Regions from separate parts of the Thermovenabulum sp. genome, predicted to be linked through region 3. Evidence: riboswitches for the same ligand, from Rfam matches in the RefSeq annotation. Region 3 holds a riboswitch; each other region holds the start of a gene.

What was found. Region 3 has a riboswitch for thiamine pyrophosphate ahead of thiM (hydroxyethylthiazole kinase). Riboswitches for the same ligand answer to the same signal wherever they lie in the genome.
Region 1: linked by a shared signal. The riboswitch ahead of thiT (energy-coupled thiamine transporter ThiT) and the one ahead of thiM (hydroxyethylthiazole kinase) in region 3 are both predicted to bind thiamine pyrophosphate.
Region 2: linked by a shared signal. The riboswitch ahead of ACPLOV_RS00180 (sulfide-dependent adenosine diphosphate thiazole synthase) and the one ahead of thiM (hydroxyethylthiazole kinase) in region 3 are both predicted to bind thiamine pyrophosphate.

What each region holds. Positions count from the first base shown of each region.
Region 1 is NZ_JBNARB010000020.1:23,892-28,460, forward strand. Features, by position in the region: gene ACPLOV_RS09605 (sigma-54 interaction domain-containing protein) at 1-1,190, shown strand, start outside; gene ACPLOV_RS09610 (peptide ABC transporter substrate-binding protein) at 1,251-2,882, opposite strand; gene thiT (energy-coupled thiamine transporter ThiT) at 3,014-3,526, opposite strand; TPP riboswitch at 3,615-3,718, opposite strand; gene ACPLOV_RS09620 (S-layer homology domain-containing protein) at 3,787-4,569, opposite strand, start outside.
Region 2 is NZ_JBNARB010000001.1:33,943-38,511, forward strand. Features, by position in the region: gene leuC (3-isopropylmalate dehydratase large subunit) at 1-404, shown strand, start outside; gene leuD (3-isopropylmalate dehydratase small subunit) at 394-891, shown strand; gene leuB (3-isopropylmalate dehydrogenase) at 884-1,963, shown strand; TPP riboswitch at 2,068-2,171, shown strand; gene ACPLOV_RS00180 (sulfide-dependent adenosine diphosphate thiazole synthase) at 2,245-3,024, shown strand; gene thiD (bifunctional hydroxymethylpyrimidine kinase/phosphomethylpyrimidine kinase) at 3,051-3,845, shown strand; gene thiE (thiamine phosphate synthase) at 3,876-4,496, shown strand; gene thiC (phosphomethylpyrimidine synthase ThiC) at 4,523-4,569, shown strand, end outside.
Region 3 is NZ_JBNARB010000005.1:25,229-29,797, forward strand. Features, by position in the region: gene ACPLOV_RS03925 (alanine/ornithine racemase family PLP-dependent enzyme) at 1-128, shown strand, start outside; gene hydE ([FeFe] hydrogenase H-cluster radical SAM maturase HydE) at 176-1,228, shown strand; TPP riboswitch at 1,298-1,403, shown strand; gene thiM (hydroxyethylthiazole kinase) at 1,485-2,279, shown strand; gene ACPLOV_RS03940 (ROK family protein) at 2,294-3,244, opposite strand; gene ACPLOV_RS03945 (MFS transporter) at 3,401-4,569, shown strand, end outside.

The sequences.
Region 1 (4,569 bases), on a different contig from region 3:
AAACTTATACAAATATAAAAGGCAAAAAGGTTACAATAGTAACTTCCACAATGCCAATCATACAAAATGGCGAACTTATAGGTGCGGTGGAAATATACAGAGATATAACAAATTTAAAAGATTTAGCCGAAAAGATTGTTTCACTCCAAAAAGAGTTATATTATAAATCTAAAAACCCTGAAAAATATAACGGCAACGGAACTATTTATACTTTTGAAGATATTATCGGAAAAAGTAAGATAATCGAGGAGTTAAAAAATAAAGCATACAAGGTTGCAAATAGCGATTCTCCCATTTTCATTTATGGCGAAACGGGTGTGGGGAAGGAACTTTTTGTTCAAGCTATTCACAATGCAAATATTAAACGTTGTAAAAAACCCTTTATTGCACAAAATTGCGCTGCTATACCGAGAACTCTATTGGAAAGTATTTTATTCGGTATTTCAGCAGGTAGCTTTACAGGAGCCAAAGAAAAAGCAGGATTATTCGAATTAGCTAATGAAGGTACATTATACTTAGACGAAATAAATTCAATGGATTTAGAACTTCAAGCTAAACTTTTAAGAGTTCTTCAGGATGGTTTTATAAGAAGAGTTGGTGGAGAAAAGGCTTTCAAAGTAGATGTAAGAATTACAGCATCATCCAATGAAGATCCCAAAATGCTAATTGAAAAAGGTTTATTAAGACAGGATCTTTTCTATAGACTTCATGTTATTTCTTTTTATATTCCCCCTTTAAGAGAAAGGAAAGAAGATATCCCTGTATTAATAGAGCACTTTCTAAACCATTTCAATAAAAAGTTAAATAAAAAAATAATAGGTATTAAAGAAGATGCTTTGACTTTGCTGGTAAACTATCAATGGCCCGGTAATGTGCGAGAGCTTAGATCGGTAATTGAAAATATTGCTAATTTTACTGATAATAGTCTAATATCAACTGATGATATTCCGGATTATATTAAAAGTTTAGCCAATACGTTAAATTATCAAAAATATTATATGGAGGTTCCTGAAAATATACAATCTTTAAAAGAAATGGTGGAAACTTTCGAAAAAAATTTGATAATTTGTACATTGCAAAAAGTTAATGGTAACCTTTCAAAAGCTTCAAGAATACTTAAAATACCCAAGCAAACCCTGCACAATAAAATAAAAAAATATAATATAAAAAAGAAAATAGATTTTTCATAACTTTTTTATAAAAAATCCGGGGTAATCCCCGGATTTTTTATACTTATTTATTTTTTATCCCTATTTATTCTTTCCTTCAACAGTAGCGTAGATGAAATCTGGATCAGATCCACTTGTAAAAGTTCTTACCAAGCCCTGGACATAATCTTTTTTAACCCATATCTTTTCCCTGAAATACAGCGGAATTACCACACCTTTTTCAAGCAGGTATTTTTCTGCTTCAAACATTACTTCATTTCTCTTTTTAAAATCCGATGTGGTTTTTGCAATCTGACATAATTCATTGTATTTTTCGTCAGTCCAACCACTATTTGTCATACCTTCACTTATAGTCCAGTAATCCAAATATGTCATCGGGTCATCGTAATCAGGTCCCCATCGTGTAATCATTACTTCGTAATCACCTTTTCTCATCCTCTGGAGCCTTTCTTTGAAAGTATAAGTTTTTATAGATACATTAATTCCCAGATTTCTAATCAACATATCCTGGATTGCCTCAATTCCTACTTTCGTACCAGAACTATCATCTACAGCTATTTCAATATTTATTTTTGAAGGATCACTGATATTTAATTCCTGCATTGCTTTATTTAGATATTCTTTTGCCTTTTGTACATCAGCTTTTGCTGGATAAAAATCATAAGGATATTCTTCTACAAATTTCTTCTCTAAACCGCTTAAAGTTGGTGGAATATGCCTTGTTGCAGGTTTTGATATGCCTTTAAATGCCATGTTTATATAATCTTCCCTATCAATTGCAAAACCGATTGCTTTTCTAAAGTTTTCATTGCCCAGCCATGGTTTATCTTCTTTTTTCATATTAAATCTTATGAAATATTCATAACTATCCATATAAGTCAGGGCTTTACCTTCGCTTTTTGCTTTATCTACGAGTACAGTTGGCACATCAGCAAAATCAAGCTCATTGTTTTCAAACATCTGGTATGCGGTATTTGGATCAGCAACAATTAAAATTCTAACCCTATCAAGCTTTATTTTATCTTTTGCCCAATAATTCGGGTTTTTCTCCAAAACAATTTCCTGTTCGTGTTTCCATTCCTTAATAATAAAGGGCCCGTTATATACCATTTTATCAGCGTCAGCAGCATATTTTTCACCGTATTTCTCTACCAATTCTTTTTTAGATGGCAAGAATGAGATAAAACCTAAAAGACTTTCAAAATATTTTACCGGCGCTCTTAGAGTAATCTGTAAAGTTTTTTCATCTAAAGCTTTTACTCCTATTTGATTCGGATCATTTATTTTACCGAGATTATAATCCTCTCCGTTTAATATGTAATACCCCTGAAAGGAATAACCGGATGCTACTTTTGGATCCAGTAATCTTTTTATGGAATATTCAAAGTCGTAAGCTGTTACCTTTGTCCCGTCACTCCATTTTGCATCTCTTAAATGAAAGGTATAAACTTTTTTATCCTCAGAAACCTCCCATTTCTCAGCCATACCAGGATATACTTTTCCATCGTAATACCTTACCAAACCTTCGAACACGGCATTTCCTACAATTATTGAATATTGGTCTGTAGCGAGCTGTGGATCAAGAGTGGGTGGTTCCGACGCAATTGAAAACACAAGCTCCTGTGCAGGTTTTGAAGAATTACTGGAACATCCCGCTAAAAAACCCGCAACCATAATAAAGATTAGCAGTAAAGCCGTTGTTTTTTTGAACATTAAAAAACCCCCTCTGCAAAAGTAATAAAAATTTAGTTAAAATTATATCACGATTCAACGATTTAAATCAATAAATGTTTTAATAAAAAAAAATAAATTTAAAAGATTTATTACTAATTTTTTTGTTAAAATTATCTAATATTCTTTAAAACCTTATTATACAGCACAAATCTTATTAAAACAAAAGTAATAATAAATTCCGGTAAAAGATAACTACCATTATATAATGCTGAATACAAATATACATTCATACCTTTTGGAGCATAAGATGCAAAAAATATAACACCGGATAAAAAGTGCGACACAAATCTACCAAAAATACCCAGAAATGACCCTAAAAAAACATTATTTCTAAATAAACCTGCCAGACCTAAAAGCCCAAATGCTAAAGGATAATCAAGGATTACTTGAACAGGATGAACTATATAGGGTTCAACGATTAACTGCAAAAAACCATAAGCGACTCCAGCACTCAAACCCGCGAAGGTCCCATGTCTTAAAGAAAATAAAATAATAGGAACTATACTTCCAAGGGTGACTGAGCCACCATAGGGGGCTTGAAATATTTTTACAAAACTCAATATGAGTGATATTGCTATCATTAATGCTCCTTCGATAAGTACAGTAAAATTTTTGTTTTTCATAAAAAATTCCTCCTTTAACTTAATAAAATTTTAATATAAAAATTTAATATAAAAATAAAAATACCTACCCGAATAGGTAGGCACTTTTATTTTTGATTCAGTGCTTCCCTACGCGGGAATTACCCCGATCAGGTTCATGGGGTCGAAGCATCAATGCTTCCTCTCAGCCCTACGGCTCCCCCAGCACATCAATTTTTTTTATTATAATTATATTATTCGATTTTTCACCATTATACTTAAAATAAAATATTTTTTCAATATCAATTTTGAACGATCAAATTAATTAATACATCAGCTTTAAATAATCCCCCTTCAACTTTTCCTATTATAATTATATCATCCCCTTCTTTAAAATAATCAGAAAACTTGCTAAGTGAAATTGTTCTATTGCCTTTTATTAATAAAGTATTTGTTCCATAATGAATTTCTCTTACTTCCGTACCTTTTTCATTCGTGATTTCTGCTATTATAACCATTATATCTTGATGTATGTATTTTATTTTACCTCTAAAAGCCAAAAGACTTTGCGTTGTAAAAACTTCAACGCTTTTTGCTTCTTCTCCTTCAACAATTGCTCTAATACTATAATCGGGTTTTAAATCATATACCGTAATATTTTTTTTATCTTTTAAAATATCTGTATCCGGAGTAATTACGATATTAACTTCTTCACCTTTTTCATTAAAAATAACTATTTTAGAATAATTTACAGAAGTATGAGAAATTTCTTTTATGGTGCCAGTGATCTCTTTTTTTACCGTCTTAGCCGAGATAGATACTATTCTGTTATATCTAATTACAATGGTCACTTCATCAGATATTTTTAAATCATTTAATTTGGATGTTATTCCATTTTTTATTACTTTTACTTGACTATCTACCTCATATTCCTTTAAATTACCCTCACTATCAATTACAGAAATCAGTGGAACCTTGTTTGCAAAATTAATGGATTTAATTACTCCAAAAATTGTTTTTTCCGCACTTTCTGCAATAATTCTTGTAACACTTCCATTTGTAATCGAGGCGATTACCATGTCTCC
Region 2 (4,569 bases), on a different contig from region 3:
CTATAGATCAGGTGGTTATCGGCTCCTGCACCAACGGAAGGATTGAAGATATGAGGATGGCTGCAAAAGTTTTGAGGGGAAATCGGGTCCATCCTTATGTAAGGATGATAGTAATACCCGCAACGCAGGAGGTTTATCTACAAATGATAAAGGAGGGAATAATGGAGGTATTCGTAGAAGCAGGTGCGGCGGTCAGTACACCTACCTGCGGGCCGTGTCTTGGAGGGCATATGGGCATACTGGCAAAGGGTGAAAGGGCTGTTTCCACTACCAATAGAAACTTCGTTGGACGAATGGGACATCCCGAAAGCGAAATATACCTGACAAATCCGGCGGTGGCAGCAGCTTCTGCGGTAAAAGGGAAAATAGTGCATCCCATGGAGGTGATAAAAAATGATATATAAAGGAAGGGTGTGGGTTTTTCCGGATAATGTGGATACCGATGTGATTATCCCGGCAAGATTTTTAAATACTACGGACCCCAGGGAGCTTGCGGAGCATTGTATGGAAGATATATTCCCGGGTTTTTCTAAAAAAATTCAACCGGGAGATATAATAGTAGCCGGGAAAAATTTCGGGTGCGGGAGTTCGAGAGAACATGCCCCCATTGCTATTAAGGAAGCGGGTATTAGCTGTGTTATTGCAAAATCCTTTGCCAGGATTTTTTACAGGAATGCTATAAACATAGGCCTTCCCATATTGGAATCTTCGGAGGCGGTGGAAGGGATAAAAGCGGGGGAAGAGGTTATGGTGGATACCGATACCGGGGAAATAAAAAATATCACGAGCGGGGAAATATTCTACGCAAAACCCTTTCCCGGGTTTATAAATGATATAATTAAAGCCGGCGGACTACTGAACTTTGCAGGAGGAGGGCAAAAAAATGTATAATATAGCCCTCCTTCCCGGGGATGGTATTGGCCCGGAGGTTATAAACGAAGCTATAAAGGTTTTATATGCTGTCCAGGAAAGATTCGGCATTAAATTCAATTTCAAAGAAGGACTGGTAGGCGGAGCAGCTTTCGAGGCATTTGGAGTACCTCTTCCCGAGGAAACCCTTAATCTTGCGAAGGCTTCCGATGCGGTGCTTTTTGGGGCGGTGGGAGGCGCAAAGTGGGATAATTTGAAAAGAGAGCTCCGGCCGGAACAGGCAATCCTCAAATTGAGGAAGGAGCTAAATCTATTTGCCAACCTCAGGCCCGCTGTTTGTTATCGTTTTTTGGCGGATTCTTCTCCGCTGAAAAATAATATAATTAGTGGAAATCTGGATTTACTTATAGTGAGAGAATTAACCGGGGGGCTTTATTTCGGGACGCCTCGAGGGAGAGAAAATACAGGGCAAACGGTAAGGGCATTTGATACAATGGTTTATACAAGCGAAGAAGTAAAAAGGGTGGCCCGGGTTGCTTTTGAAGCAGCAAAAAGAAGGAGAAAAAAGGTAACTTCCGTAGATAAAGCCAATGTGCTTGAAACCTCAAAGTTGTGGAGAGAAGTTGTGGAAGAGGTAAGCAAAGAATATCCTGATGTGGAGCTTTCTCACATGTATGTGGATAACTGCGCCATGCAACTTGTATTAAATCCGGGACAGTTTGATGTTATTTTAACCGAGAACACTTTTGGGGATATCTTAAGTGATGAGGCATCGGTACTAACCGGTTCCATAGGTATGCTGCCATCGGCAAGCATAGGAGAAAAAGGGCCTTTTTTATACGAACCCTGCCACGGTTCGGCACCGGATATAGCGGGTAAAGGTATCGCAAACCCCATCGCCTGTATTTTGTCCGCGGCAATGATGCTGGAATACTCTTTTGATGAAAAGGAAGCGGCAAGGTGTATAAAAGATGCGGTAGAAAAAAGCTTAGAGCTGGGCTACAGGACTTACGACATTAAAGAAGGTGCAGGGAAGGTGTTAACAACCTCCGAAATGGGAGATGTTATTAAAAAGATTATTCTGGAGCTTTAAAAGGGAAAGAAGAATTTTTTAATATATTTTTTATAGTGGATTTTTACGAAAAAATAAGGTATAATTTTCGAAAAGCTGTAATAAAAATTTAATAAAATTTATAGGATACGTGCTGGGGGAGCCGAAAGGCTGAGAGGAAGCTTTAATGCTTCGACCCCTCGAACCTGACCGGGATAATGCCCGCGTAGGGAAGCACAGAGCTGAAAATTTGTGCCTACCTATTCGGGTAGGCACTTTTATTTTAAAAAGTAAAAAAATTTAAAGAAAAGGAGATGGCTTTTATGATGAAAAATATTACAAATCCTGTTTCAGATGAAAAAATTAGCAGATTGATTCTCAAAAGTTATTTTGAAGACCTCTACGATGCCGTTTCATCGGATGTAATTATTGCAGGTGCTGGGCCATCAGGTCTTTATTGTGCTATTCTACTTGCCCAAAAGGGATTCAAGGTAACAGTTTTGGATAAAAAACTTTCGCCCGGTGGAGGAATATGGGGAGGAGCAATGAGCTTTAACAGGGTGATTTTGCAAAAGGATGTGGAAGGAATTTTAAAAGAGTTAGAAATACCGTATAAGGAAGAGGAAAATGCGTTAATAGTATCTTCAATAAGTTTTGCCAGCAGTCTAATTGCAAAAACAACTTCCTTCAATAATATTAAAATCTTTAATTTAATTTCAGTAGTAGATTTATATTATATTGACGAAAAAATTTCAGGAGTTGTAGTTAATAATTCAGCAATAGAACTTCAAAAACTTCACGTTGATCCCATGGTGCTTGTTTCAAGGGCCGTTTTGGATGCCACAGGGCATGAGGCAGTACTGGTAAATCTTTATAATAAAAGAACTAAAGTCGATTTGGTGAACGAATTTTTTATGAATGCAGAAAAGGGAGAAGAGGATGTAATTAATAATACGAAAATGATAGCCCCGGGTCTTTTTGTTTCGGGAATGGCTGCAAATAATGTTTACGGCGGATACAGGATGGGGCCAATTTTCGGAGGAATGCTTTTATCGGGTAAGAAAGCGGCAAAATTGATTTCGGATTATTTAAATGCACACTAAAATAAAATTTTAAGGGGTGAAAAATTATGAAACTTGCTTTAACCATTGCTGGCTCCGATTCCGGCGGAGGGGCGGGAATTCAGGCGGATTTAAAAACCTTTTTCAGCCACGGAGTCTATGGGATGTCAGTAATTACGTCGGTTACCGCTCAAAATACCCTCGGGGTGCTGGGGGTGCAAAATATTTCAGAAGATATGGTCTATCTTCAGATGAAAGCGGTTTTTGAAGACTTATTCCCCGATGCGGTGAAAATTGGCATGGTTTCGACGAAGGAAATTATCGAAGCAATTTCTGAAGGCCTTGAAGAATACAAACCGGAGAAAATAATCCTGGACCCCGTGATGATTTCAAAATCCGGTCACAGGCTTTTAGAAAAAGATGCCATAAAAACTTTGATTGAAAAATTAGTACCGAAGGCTTTAATCATTACTCCCAACAGGGAAGAAGCAGAGGTAATTGCGGAAAGAAAAATAAAAAATATAGAGGAGATGAAAAAGGCTGCAAAGGATATTGCCAAATTGGGCTGCAGGACAGTTCTTATAAAAGGAGGGCATTTAGAGGGGAATAAGGCTATCGATATTTTATACTTAGGAGAAGAAAATTTCGTATTTTTTGAGGAAGAAAAAATTAATACAAAAAACACCCACGGCACCGGCTGCACGTTTTCGGCGGCCATTTGTGCCAATTTGGCAAAAGGTATGGATATAAAAAAAGCGGTGGCGTATGCTAAGCTTTATATTACCCGCGCAATAAAAACTTCGGGAAATATCGGAAGGGGATGGGGACCCGTAAACCATTTTTGCATTAGATTCAATAATTAATTTAAAAGAGGTGCTTTTGGCATGAAAAATGTGGATTACTCCCTGTATCTCGTAACCGATAGAACTTATCTAAAAGGCAGAAGTCTTTTTGATGCGGTGGAGGAAGCAATAAATGCAGGGGTTACCGTTGTACAGCTTAGAGAAAAAAATATCTCCGATAGGGAGTTTTATGAGATGGGACTAAAGTTAAGGGAAGTTACGAAGAAATACGGAGTGCCTTTGATAATAAACGATAGAGTGGATATAGCAATTGCTGTTGATGCTGATGGTGTGCATTTAGGGCAGGAGGAGTTACCTGCAAAAGTTGTGAGAGAAGTAATTGGTTATAAAAAAATAATAGGTGTTTCTGCTTCAAGCCTAAAAGAGGCTGAAGAGGCCTATAAATACGGTGCAGATTATATAGGCGTGGGTGCAATTTTTCCTACACCGTCAAAAAAAGACGCAAAATACGTTGGCTTGCAAACCTTGAAGGAAATTACAGAAAAAATACCTATTCCCATTTTAGCAATAGGTGGAATTTCTAAGGAAAATATTCAAGAAGTTCTAAAATACAACATAAAAGGTGTGTGCTGTATTTCAGCTATTTTAAAGGGAGATGTTTCTGAAAATGTAAGGTTCTTAAAGAATATAATAAAAAGAAACATGGGTTAATTATTTTAAAAATTGGAGGGGAAAAGATGACTCAGTTAGAAGCGGCCAAAAAGGGTATTATAACCGAAGCAAT
Region 3 (4,569 bases):
ACCTTATTCTTGATGTAACAAATTCACTTAAAGAAATAAGAGTTGGGTCAATAATTGATTTCAAAATGAATTATGGCACAATGTTAGGACTTATGACCTCCCCTTATGTTGAAAAAATTATGGTATAGTTTAACTTTCTAAAAATTAATAAAAGATATCTTTGGGAGGAATTTATATGCTAAATGAAATATGGGAAAAAATAGATTCGGAAGTGGAGCTTAATAAGGAAGAACTCTGCTATATTCTTTCTTTAGAAGACCCGGAAAAGTTAGAAATTCTTTATCAGAAAGCTGATAAAATAAGAAAAAAGTATGTCGGAGATGAGGTTCATCTTAGAGGACTGATTGAGTTTTCAAATTATTGCAGGAATAATTGCCTTTATTGCGGAATACGCAGGGATAATAAGAAAGTTAAACGTTATCGCATGGAGATTGATGAAATTTTTGAAACCGTATTATTGGCTTCAAGATTGGGTTATAAAACTGTTGTGCTGCAATCGGGGGAAGATATGTACTATACTCTGAATAAGCTTACAGAACTTATAAAAAGGATAAAAGATAATATAGATATTGCCATTACGCTAAGCATCGGTGAACGTTCTTATGAAGAGTATGAAAAACTTTATGAGGCGGGAGCTGATAGATATTTAATGAGATTTGAGACATCAAATCCCGAGCTTTATGCTAAGCTTCATCCGGATTCAAGCTTTGAAAATCGTATTAATATTTTGAAGTGGCTAAAACAAATAGGATACCAAACTGGTTCGGGAATAATGATAGGATTACCCGGTCAAACCATTGAAGACCTGGCTGAGGATATATTAATGTTTAAAAAACTTGATCTTGATATGATAGGGGTAGGTCCTTATATTTGTCACCCCGATACACCTCTTGCAGGCAATCCCAGTGGTACTGCCGAGATGACCCTCAAAGTAATTGCTTTGACAAGGATAGTAACGAAAAATACTCATATCCCGGCTACTACAGCTCTTGCTACTTTGAGACCGGAGGATGGCAGGGAAAAAGCTCTGATGGCTGGTGCAAACGTTATTATGCCCAATGTAACTCCTATGAAATACCGGGAACATTATACTTTATATCCCAACAAAATTTGTATAAATGAAAGTGCACAGCAGTGCAATTTGTGTATAAAAAGAAGAATTTACTCCATAGGAAGGGTAATAGGAACTGATTACGGACATTCTTTAAAAAAACGAGAAAATAGTTGAATGTCAAAAAAGGCTATTTTAGTGCATTGACAGCAGGATTATTTCAGGATAAAATATCAAAAAAGAATAGTAGACTACCGGGGGTGCTGCTTAAGCGGCTGAGACGGGAAATTTTTCCCGAACCCTTGAACCTGTTTGGGTAATGCCAGCGGAGGGAAGGTAGTAAAAGCATAAATCGTACCGCTGGGTACGATTTTTTATTTGTTCTACAATTTCAAAATAATTAAATAAATCATAAAAAAACGGAGGTATGAAAATGATTTCCGGGATTTTAAAAAAAGTCAGGGAAAATAAACCCCTTATACACCATATTACTAATATGGTGACCGTGAATGACTGTGCAAATGTTACACTGGCAGTGGGAGCACTACCTGTTATGGCTCATGCCCTTGAAGAAGTAGAGGATATGGTAATGGCTGCTTCGTGTTTAGTCCTCAATATAGGTACACTTACGAAAGAGCAGGTAGAAGCGATGATAAAAGCTGGAAAAAAAGCGAATCAGATGGGAATCCCCGTTGTGCTTGATCCTGTAGGAGCAGGAGCAACACCTTTACGGACGGAAAGCACCTGGAGAATACTGAACGAAGTGAAAGTTTCCGTAATAAAAGGTAATAGTGCAGAAATAGGTACCCTTGCCGGTGCAGGAGGAGAAATAAGGGGTGTGGAAGCGGTAAAAAGTAGTGAAAATCTTTTGCCTGCTTCTAAGGAACTGGCCAAAAGATTGAATACTATAATTGTGGTTTCAGGTGCCACAGATATAGTTACAGATGGAGAAAGAATAGCCCTTGTTAATAATGGTCACTATTTAATGGGCACGATTACTGGTACGGGATGCATGTTAACGTCGGTTATTGGGAGTTTTTGTGGAGTAGAAAAAGATTATTTTAGAGCTACCGTTGCAGCTTTAGTAGTTTTTGGCATTAGCGGTGAACTTGCGGCAAAAAAATCTAATATTTACGGTCCGGCAAGTTTCAAAATAAATTTTTTTGATGAACTTTATAATATAACTGAAGAAAAGATAATCGAAGGTTCAAAATATAAGGTAGAATAATAAAAAGTTTTACCTTATACAAAAACCAATGATGCCGCGCCTATTGCACCTGCATCTTTATCCAATTTGGCTTTTACGATTTCAAGGTGTTTAAGGTTAGTAGGTAGAGATCTTTCTTCAACGGTACGCATCATCTTTGAATAAAACATATCCCAGCATTGAGTAAGCCCGCCTCCGATGGCAATGAGCCCGGGATTGAAGATATTTATCAGATTAGCAAGCCCCACACCAAGATAATATCCTTCATTCTCCACGAGGGTTAAAGCAAAATTATCACCTTCTCTTGCGGCAGAAAAAACGTGTTCTGCATTAATTTCTTCATTTCGGGCTTTTTCAATTATTTTTGTTTTTATCCCTGATAAAATTCCTTCTTTGGCGAACCTTGCCAAAGCAGTGCCCGAAGCATAGGCTTCCCAGCATCCCGAGTTTCCGCATTCGCATATAGGACCTTCGAAATTAATAGTCATATGGCCTGCCTCTCCAGCATTTCCTCCTATACCTTTGAAGAGCTTACCATCAATAAAGATTCCAGCTCCTATACCTGTGCTTATTGTTATGTAAATAAAATTTTTAACTCCCTTTCCGGCTCCGAATAAAAATTCTCCAAGAGCCGCTGAATTGGCATCATTTTCTACAATTATTTTTGTATTAAATTCCCGGGCCATAATTGAACATAATGAGATATCCTTCCATCCGGGAAGGTTTGGCGGATTCTGAATGATTCCCTTTTCTACGTCTATAGGACCGGGAACTCCTATACCTATTCCTGCAATTTCATTCAATGATAAATTTATTTGACTTAGAACATCATAAACACTTTTTTTCATTCTTGAAATTACTTTTTCGGGCCCTTCTTTTGCTAAAGTGGGCACCTCAACCTTGGCAAAAATATTACCGTTATTATCGATAATACAGGTAGCAATTTTTGTGCCTCCAAGGTCAATACCCAAAGAAAAATTTTTCATAATTTTTTCACCTTCTATTAGAAAATTTTATAATATTATGTTTTAATAATAGAAATATTTTAGTATAAAATTTACTTTAAATTTCTTTAAAAAATGATAAAATAAATATTCGAAATAGGATAAACCTAATATTAAAATCAGGAGTAGGATATCGAAATGAACGGTATAAGAAATCCTTTTGAAGCTTTTAAATCTAAGAATTTTAAATATTTTTGGATGGGACAGTGCATTTCTCTTATTGGTACCTGGCTCCAGAATACTGCGCTTTCTTGGCTTGTTTTAACGTTAACGAATTCTGCCTTTTTGGTGGGGCTATTTAATGCGGTTCAATTTACACCCCAATTATTTTTGTCCCTTTTGGCGGGAACTATAGCCGATCATTTTCCAAAGAAAAAGTTATTGATATTTACTCAGAGTTTATTAATGCTATTAGCCTTTTTGTTATCACTTTTGACCTGGAAGAAAATAATAAATTACTTCATCATACTAATTTTTGGTTTATTAATTGGGGTAGTAAATACTTTCGATATGCCTGTTAGACAATCTTTTGTTATAGAATTGGCCGGCCAGGAATTGCTTTATAATGCTGTTGCGCTTAATTCTATGAATTTCAACCTTGCAAGGATAATAGGTCCTGCAATTGCGGGAATCCTTCTTAAAAATGTTGGAATGAGTATTTGTTTTTTATTGAATGGATTAAGTTTTATTGCGGTATTAATAGGTCTTTTTTTAATTGATGTGGGCATAAAGCCCATGAATACAAAGAAAAACAATAAAATGCTAATAGATATTTTGGAAGGCTTAAAATATACCAGAAGAAATAAAATTATTTTGCAAACAATAATATTACTCTTTATAATGAATGTGTTTATAATGAATTTTAACGTATTAATTCCCCTGTATACAAAATATGTTTTGCATAGAGATGAAGCAGGATACGGTTTTCTGCTTTCCTCAATGGGAATCGGTGCTCTATTTGGGGCACTTTTTGTAGCAGTTAAAAGTAATAAAAGGCCTAATATAAAAACTCTTTATTTTTCTTTGATATTTTCCTCATTAATATTTGTTTTAATTGGAATCAATAAAAATTACCATTTTTCATCAATTTTGTTCATGTTGGCGGGGTTTTCTGCAATTCTTTTTACAACTACCGCTAATTCATCTTTACAGCTTTCTTCTTCGGATGAATATAGAGGGAGAGTTATGAGCCTGTACACTATGATTTTTGCCGGTACAACACCCTTGGGCAGTTTAATATCAGGCTCTTTTGCCCAGATTCTTAACATAGATAAAGCGTTTATTGCCTTAGGGTTAAGCTGCACAAT